One region of the Brumicola nitratireducens FR1064 genome, then DNA from elsewhere that is predicted to be linked to it. Evidence: predicted binding sites of a transcription regulator. Region 1 holds the regulator's gene; the other holds the start of a gene.
What was found. The regulator FNR, encoded in region 1, switches genes on or off when oxygen is low (the NO sensors DNR and NnrR bind a similar motif). The targets are predictions, from matches to a motif close to TTGATCTAGATCAA.
Positions count from the first base shown of each region.

Region 2: the regulator FNR is predicted to act here: its motif matches at 2,442-2,455, upstream of GNIT_RS15555 (universal stress protein).

Region 1 is NC_016041.1:2,002,136-2,006,717, reverse strand. It holds gene GNIT_RS08710 (heavy metal translocating P-type ATPase) at 1-1,090, shown strand, start outside; gene ccoS (cbb3-type cytochrome oxidase assembly protein CcoS) at 1,127-1,366, shown strand; gene GNIT_RS08700 (sulfite exporter TauE/SafE family protein) at 1,369-2,031, shown strand; gene fnr (fumarate/nitrate reduction transcriptional regulator Fnr) at 2,065-2,802, shown strand; gene uspE (universal stress protein UspE) at 2,979-3,887, shown strand; gene ttcA (tRNA 2-thiocytidine(32) synthetase TtcA) at 4,155-4,582, shown strand, end outside.
Region 2 is NC_016041.1:3,662,040-3,666,621, forward strand. It holds gene GNIT_RS15545 (Crp/Fnr family transcriptional regulator) at 1-514, shown strand, start outside; gene GNIT_RS15550 (dicarboxylate/amino acid:cation symporter) at 534-1,889, opposite strand; gene GNIT_RS15555 (universal stress protein) at 1,886-2,365, opposite strand; gene GNIT_RS15560 (helix-turn-helix domain-containing protein) at 2,538-3,272, opposite strand; gene GNIT_RS15565 (two-component system sensor histidine kinase NtrB) at 3,460-4,582, shown strand, end outside.

The DNA of each region.
Region 1 (4,582 bases):
TACAGCTATCACTTACACATTTTGGTACTTTCAAGATGGTCCAAATGCATTTTGGATCGCTATTTCTGTGCTCGTTGCTACGTGCCCCTGCGCTCTTGGTTTGGCTACGCCTTCTGCCTTGACGTGTGCAATGGCTAAGTTAAACAAAGGCGGCATATTGCTTAAACGAGCCGATGCACTCGAGCAACTTACTGAAATAACAGACATCGTGTTTGATAAAACGGGTACGCTAACCCGTGGAGAGTTTTCTATCGAAAGAGCTTGGTTTGCTGATGACCAGCAGCGAGATAAACTGCTCTCAATAGCCACAGCATTAGAAATAAGATCCGAACACCCTATTGCAAAAGCCTTTGCAAAACTCAACATAAATACTAAAGACGAGCAAATTGACGATTTTAGCTTAAGCATTGGTAATGGCATTGCAGGTAAGCTTAACGGGCATGTTTATAAACTAGGTTCAGCTAACTTTGTTAATTTAACTGGGTGCCCACCTTTAGCTAATGAGCTTGATAATGCCACAGTGATACTTACTAAAAATGACGCTGTTGTCGCCGCGTTCTGGTTAGTTGACCAAATAAAGAGTGACGTAGCAGCAGTACTGAAGAAATTAAAGCGCTATGACACAAGTATATTAAGTGGTGATAGCGAAAAAAATGTTAGCTTTGTAGCACACAAGTTAGGCATTAATAATAGCTATGCACAATGTACCCCGTCACAAAAGTTAACAACAATAAAGACCATGCAGCAGCAAGGTAAAAAAGTATTGATGCTTGGCGATGGTATTAATGACGCTCCTGTATTAGCGGCAGCGGATGTGTCTTTGGCCGTAGGTAATGCGTCAGACTTAGCGAAAAACGCAGCCGACGTTATTTTGCTTAACGCACGATTGGATTCTCTTTCTTTGGTGTTGGCTATGGCAGACAGAACCCGGCGTAAAATAAAACAGAATATGGTGTGGGCAATTGGGTATAACGTGCTAGTTTTACCACTAGCAATGGCTGGTTTTTTAACGCCTTGGATGGCTGCTCTTGGCATGTCTATTAGTTCCATCATTGTGGTAATTAACTCTACGCGGCTGCTTAAAGATTAAGATAAAACCCTATAGGTAACGGAGTCTATTGAAAGTATGAGTATTATTTATGTGTTGATACCCCTTGCTATCATCATTGTAGGTATCGCGATCGTTGTATTTTTTTGGGCTGTTCGGTCGAATCAATTTGAAGACCTCGATCGCCAAGGCTATAGCATTTTGTTTGATGACGACATCAATACCCAGGATAAAGAAGCTGATCAGAGTATCGTTACACTAAACAAAAGTAATGGCTCCGACAGCAACGAGTCGAAGCCAAGCACTGTCGATAAGTAATAATGGTCGACATTAACTACATAGGAGCTTTCTTAATTGGCATCGCCGGAGGTGTTCATTGCATCGGTATGTGCGGTGGTATTGCCAGTGCATTTTCATTTGCAATTCCTAAAGGGCAATCACAGCTTCCCTATATTTTTTCATACAACCTTGGTCGTATAGTCAGTTACACGATTGCAGGTGCAATTACTGGTTTTATAGGCAGCATTGCAACCGTTAATATTCAATCCGCATTCCCTTTTTTGCAAATTATTAGTATTGTATTTTTGGTTTTATTAGCGCTTTACATCAGCGATTGGTACAAGGGTTTATCTTACTTAGAAAAACTAGGTGGAAGTCTTTGGAGAAAAGTAGCCCCTCTATCCAAAAAACTTATTCCCTTCAAAAACCCATTGTACACTCTACTGTATGGCATGATATGGGGCTGGTTACCCTGTGGTTTGGTTTATTCGGTGCTGACTTGGTCTCTGGCCAGCGAGTCGGCAATGCAAGGTGCGCTTGTAATGTTTTCTTTTGGCGTAGGGACACTCCCTACGCTTTTTGCAGCGAGTTTAGGAGCAAGCTTTTTAGTCCCCATTTTTCAACATAAATTGACTAGGATTACGATCTCTTTGCTGTTGCTTCTATGTTCTTTGGCCTTGACCTTAAACCTAGTTATGAGCTAACTTAACGGCATAATTAACAAGGATGAATAAGTAATGGCAAAAGCCCCCGAACTTTCGATTCACTGTCAAAGTTGTACCTTTAGTCACTTGTGTTTGCCGGTTAGTTTGAACAAAAATGAATTGGAATCGTTAGACGACATTATTGAGCGCAAAAAACCTCTACACAAAAATGATAAATTAGTTCGCCATGGCGATGATTTCCATTCTTTGTACGCTGTACGCTCTGGTTCGTTTAAGTCATACGTTAGCGATAAAGATGGTGTTGAACAAATTATCGGCTTTCATTTCCCTGGCGATATTATTGGCTTTGATGCATTAAAAGACAATAAGCACGGCAGTTCTAGCCAGGCCCTAGAAACGGCTATGGTATGCGAGCTCCCCTACGATACCCTCGACGAGATGTCGGTGAAATTTCCAAAGTTAAGACAGCAAATAATGCGCTTCATGAGTGCGGAAATTAAACATGACCATGATTTAATGATGTTGCTCAGTAAGCGCAGCGCAGAAGAGCGGTTATTGCACTTCTTGAGCCATTTATCGCAGCGCTTTGAAGAAAGAGGCTTTTCTGCAAAACAGTTCAACCTATCCATGACCAGAAATGAAATAGGCAACTACCTTGGCTTAACGGTGGAAACTATCAGTAGATTATTAACCCGCTTTCAAAAAGAAGAATTAATAAAAGTTGATGGCAAATTAATATCCATTATTAATTTTGATGGAATTAGGCAGCGTTTACCCGATATGGAAATTAACTTTACTAACGTTTGTTAGTGCAAATAGTAAACATCTCATGTGCTCTGTTATTTTGGCTCTTTCTGCGCAGAACTTAATAGAGCTAAACTTTTAACTTTTTTCGGCAATTATTTGATCTGCGGCAATAGCTTAACTGGTGTATTGAACAAAAAGCATCCACACTACAAACTTATATATCAGTGTTGGAGAAAATCATGTTTACGTGTAAAAAAATACTCGCTGTTACCGACCCCACCCTCGAACAACAAACTCCGGTGTTGCGTGCGCTGAAATTTGCGCAAAGAACAGACGCTACAATAATCGTGTTTTCCTGTATTTATGATAAATCTTACGATATGACCGCAGTGCTTAACAGCGAAGCACGTGTCAATATGAAAGAGGCCATGGTTGAACAAGAAAGATTAAAGATAGAGGCTCAAATAAAACAACTCAACCTAACAGGTAAAGTTAAGATTGACATAGTTGTTGTGTGGCATAAAAAATTACATGAAGCGGTAATAAATACCTGCAGTGATTATGGTTGTGACCTTATTATAAAAGCGACTAAGAAGCATGGATTACTCTCTTCTAGTTTATTTACTGCTGCAGATTGGCACATTGCTCGAAACTCATCTGTTAACTTACTCTTAGTAAAGTCTCACGAATGGCCACAAAAACCAACTATACTGACTGCAATCGGTGTTTCGGCTAAAGATGATGAACATGTATTCTTGAGTGATAAAGTGGCTGAAACAGCATATGAGTTATCTCAGCTACTTGATGCGAATCTTCATTTTGCCAACTCATATGCTGGTGCACCGGTCCAAGTAACGGTCGAAGTACCTAGTTTTTCTCCCGAAATTTACAATAAAACGGTGCAAGAAAGACATACTACACAATTAAATACACTGGCTGAGAAATACAAGGTCAACGATACTAATATACATGTGCAGGAAGGATTACCCGAAGATATGATCCCAGCCATTTGCCAGCAATATAAAGCCGACCTCGTAGTTATTGGCTCAGTTGGAAGAAAAGGATTAACCGCCGCACTCCTAGGTAATACAGCGGAGCTTATTATTGACTCAGTTGATTGCGATACCTTGATTGTAAAAACAAATTAAATTCAGTTGATATTAGCAAGAGCCAAGCTTATGCCAGAAAATTAAGCTATTGCGACCTAGGCAGAAGCTTTCTCTACTCGCTTTCTCAACTAAATACTTAAAGCGTTTAACTTAACGCCTCTTTGTTAATTGCTTACCAAGCTCACAAGCATTAAAATGACACCCATCGAAAAACGCCATATTTTTTTGTATTCTATGGAAGCATACACAGACCAGCGTTTTTATTTTGAATGAATTGACCCAGCTTATGGGTTGTCGGAATGCATAATGAGTGAAGAAACAGGCTTTAACCAAAAGCTAAAATACAGTAACGATAAATTAGCAAAAAAAATACGTAGAAACGTTGGCAAAGCTATAGACGACTACAACATGATAGAGGATGGGGATGTTGTGATGGCCGCCATAAGTGGTGGGAAGGATTCATTTGCCATGTTGGATATTTTGCTCAGTCTGAAAAAATCAGCTCCCATTCATTTTGATGTTATTGCAGTCAACTTAGACCAAAAACAACCCGGCTTTCCAGAGCATGTCTTACCTAACTACCTAGAATCAAAAAATATCCCCTACTACATTATCGATAAAGACACATATTCAGTTGTGAAAGCTAAGATTGACGAAGGTAAAACCACCTGTGGTTTGTGTTCTCGACTTCGTCGTGGCAGTTTATATTCGTTTGCGGAGAGCATAGGCGCAAC
Region 2 (4,582 bases), 1.7 Mb from region 1:
TGAAGGTATTTCAGATATTGCCTGCTTTATGGGGGGCGAAAGTACACTGAACTTAGCTGTGGTACAAAGTGAAGGATTTGCTTATCGACTATCGGCAGCTGAATTGCGCAAACGGTTTAATAATCACTCCGACATTCGCGGTCAACTTCTTAATTATACCCAATCTTTAATTGTACAAATATCACAAACTGCGGTTTGTAATCGTCATCACAGCATTCAGCAGCGACTATGTAGATGGTTACTGCTGTCATTAGACCGCATATCAAGCAATAATCTGACTATGACACATGAACTCATTGCCAGCATGTTGGGTGTAAGGCGTGAGGGTGTAACTGAAGCCGCGGGTAAATTACAAAAGCAAGGAGCAATAAGTTACGCACGCGGCCACATTAAGGTTTTGGACAGAGCTAAATTAGAGTTCCTTTCCTGTGAGTGTTATCAAGTGGTGAAAAACGAATCGGCTCGGATAGACAATAAAACGTCAACTCAGCAGCGGCGCGCTAGCGTTTGCTAGCTAAACTATCAACAGCATATTACTCGAGCTTTTTCTCCAACAATGTGGTTGATTTTTCTGGCGTGCTGTGAAGATGTGTAAAGTAGTGTACGGTGGTGCAAGCGACAACATCCCCTAATACGTTCACGGATGTTCGCAACATATCTAAAATGCGATCTACGCCAAGAATCAATGCAATACCTGCAGCCGGAATACCCACACCTTCCAGCACCATACTCAGAATGATGATCCCAGCGCCAGGTGTTGCAGGAGAGCCAATTGAGGCGGCGACCGACATGGTAACGATAAAGAAATAGCTTGAAAGGCTTAAATCCACATTAAAAACTTGCGCTAAAAACACGGTCGCAACGCCTTGATACAAGCCTGTTCCTGTCATATTGATAGTTGCTCCTAAAGGAACCAGAAAGCGCGCAATTTCAGGATTGACCATCAACTTGTCTTCCACCACCTGCAAAGTAATCGGCATAACCGCAGCAGAACTACTCGTAGAAAAAGACAGCAAAAGAAGCTCTCTAACATTCTTAAAAAACTGCCCCAAGGGCTGTGCTAGCGTCACTTTAGCAACCACAAAATAAAGTAATCCGACAAGCAGTAAGCCAAGCACAACCGTTGAAACATAAACCGCCATTCCTGCCAGAACATCAATACCAAGATTGGCAACCAATCGAGTAATCAGCCCAAAAACAGCAATAGGAGCGAGCAACATAGCCCAAGATACAATGCGCAGGCTAACTTCTTGTAAAGCGCCCATCAAATCAAATAAGGGTTTAGATTGCTGTGCAGGAATAGCCAACATTGCCACGCCTAAAACAGCAGCAAACAAAATGACCTGCAGCATTTCACCTGATGCCATCGATGCCAACGGGTTTTTGGGGATGAGCTCTGACACCTTGTTTGGTAATTCTGACATGGCTGGAAAACCCTGTGCGCCCGCGCCAGCAACCGTGATTGAGTTTGCATCAATCAAGGCACTGGCATCTACAAATTGACCCGGTTGAATATTGAGTGCCAAACCAATACCAATTGTTGCTGCTACAGCGGTGGATACAACAATAAATGCAAGTGCAATTAAGCCATTCTTTTTGATTGCATCTGGGTTATTGTTAGCCGCCAATCCTCTTACAATCGACGCAACCACAAGCGGAACAACAATCATTTGAATGATAGCCAAAAAAACCTGCCCTGGTAACGCGAGCCAAGCGGTTATTGTCTTAACCGTGTCTGCTGATATAAGTCCTAAATCCGGACCTAACAGCACACCCGCAATCACCCCAAGCATTAATGCAATTAATACTTTTAACCAAAGACGAGTGCTAATAAGGCGATCAAACTGATCGGCAAGACTTTTAAGATGATCTCGAAACAATCTACTCATTCTATATCATCCTTTTTACACAGCGCTTTTGACAGCGTTGAACCTGAGGCGTGGTCACTTCTCACGGCTAAAACATCTTGCTTTGCGCAATGCAGCAAGGTGTTTGTTGCTGAAGATAGCAACACCTTATATTCACTGCTTGCATGCGTGCCGATCACGATAAGATTAGCCTTAATATTGTTTGCGGTTTGGCATATTTCACCTGCTATATCGCCAATAGGTGTATGAATGTTGTTTTGTGGTATGCGGAATTTGTCTGCTATTTGGGTCAAACGACGTCTAGCTTGCAGGGCAATATCGTTTATATAGTCAACGCCAAACGAACTTATATAGGGTTGAAAATAAGAAGTTGGTAGTGTCACAAAAATCAGATGTAGTTTACTCGGTTCATCGGCAACACATAGCGCACTCTGCAGTACTTCATCGAACTCAGCATAAACATCGACTGCGGCAATGATGCATTTATATGCTTTCATGCTTGGCCTCGGGGCTATCAAATTTAGCCTGTTATGTTAACTACGCCCATGATAACGAAACCATGCCAAGAGCATTTTGACTAACGTCAAATTTTTTCAACTATTCATGAAAAATGAAAATTGACCAACGCTTAATTTAAATTTAAGCAAGCGAGCACAGCACCACTCATTATTAAGAATCTAAGCTAGTTGTCGAAGATGAATAAGATGAGTCTTTTGAAAGAATTTGATTTAAAACTCGAGTGTCTAGGATTATTAGATGACGATTGCTCACCGAAATTACTCGCTTAAGCTGAAAGCTAGCAAGCACCCGACAAACAGTTTCTAACGCCATTCCCAAGTAATTAGCGATATCGGTGCGAGTCATACTCAATCTAAATTCTTTCCCGGATAAGCCTTGACTGGTAAAATTGTTTGCAAGTTCCAAAATAAAATGAGCCACCTTCTGTTCGCTAGAGCAAGAACTCAAACACATCATCATCATTGAGTCACATAATAAAGTGTGACTCATTGATTTAAATAAACAGGTTCGAAAATCATCGCTACTTTTAACCAAGTTATAAACCTCAGACTCTTTTATAAAGCAGACGCTACTGGTTTCTAGAAAAACGATATTTTGGTTATGTACGTGCTCGTCAAATCCATCGACGCCAAGCAGATCACCCGGAAAGAAAAATCTCGTAATACATTCATCTCCACAGGCAGAAGTAATAAATGCCTTCGCTGAACCCGAGCGCATAATATATATGCCTTGAAATGACTCCCCCGCTGACAATAAAGCTTGTCTTGTATGAAACACTCTGTGCGAATTGCCAAGCATGAAATTGTTTGATTTAGCAGCACTTTCTAAGCATACTTTAGACCAAGGGCTGGCGTTACTTGCCGGGTTAAAATCTAATGATGTCATTTTCATCTGCTTTTGGCCTCCAGGTTAATTGTATTAAGTTGACGGCAGGTAAGAGTTTAAAGCTCGAGCAGTCAAAAATATTGGTACGGAATAAAGAGTAGCGGCAAATGGGAAGGGTCGCTATCCGAATGACTACCTAAATGATTGCGGAAAATACCTAGTTAAATCAAAAATAAGGATGTTGAAAATGAGCCAAGCCGATCAGCTTACCTTAGCGCAGGTTCTCTCAAGTGAAGATAGCAGCGCGCAGAATATAAAGGATGCAAGCGCACGTTTACTTGCCATTCTTGACGCAAGCCCAGACGCGTTCATCATCATCGATCAAGATGGCAAAATTGAGCTGGTGAATGCAACGGTTGAAAGCATGTTTCTATATAGTAAAGAAGAATTATTAGGCCATAATGTGAATATGCTCATACCCGATTCAGTCAAACATGCGCATAACACTTATCTATCATCTTATAAGGAATCTGGTAATTCGAATATAATCGGCACGGGTCGAAAGCTTCGAGCGAAAAAATCAGATGGTAAAGAATTCCCCATTTACCTTAGCGTCGGTGAGATAAAACACGCAAGTCATGCTCAATTTGTTGGAATAATTCGAGATATTTCTTCAGAAGAGCAGTACCAAACGACTTTGATAGACAATCAACAGAAGTTGACGCAAGCAGCAAGGTTAAGTTCGATGGGAGAGTTAGCCGCGAGTATTGCTCACGAAATAAACCAACCATTAACCGCTATATCAAACTACGCTCAGGCCGCTAAGCGTTTGCTAAGCTCAAACGACACTGACAAAACAAAAATGATACATCAAGCACTTGATGGAATCGAAAGCCAAGCTCAACGTGCAAATGAGTTTATTGCGGGACTAAAGGCTCTGGCTAACAAACATGCGTCGCACCGAGAAAGAGTGGCTCTTTTGCCGCTAATGCAAGAAAGCGTGAAGCTAGCGCAGCTAGATGCGCGTGTGCTAAATCATGAAATTATCCTGGATTTAGAAGAAGGTCAGGGCATTGAGGTTTTCGCCGATCCCATCCAAATACAGCAAGTCCTTCTCAATTTAATTCGAAATGCCTTGGACGCAATTGAACAAGTCAAAGGCAGCCCATTACTCATTAGAACCACACGATTACCTAACAGTGATATTGAGATATCGGTTGCTGATTGTGGTACGGGCATCGAAAAGCAAACGGCAGAGCGGATTTTCACACCCTTTTTTACGACCAAAACGAGCGGTATGGGCATTGGGCTAGCAGTTTGCAAAACAATTATTAACGCTCACGGTGGCTGCATATATTTTGCTGAGAACG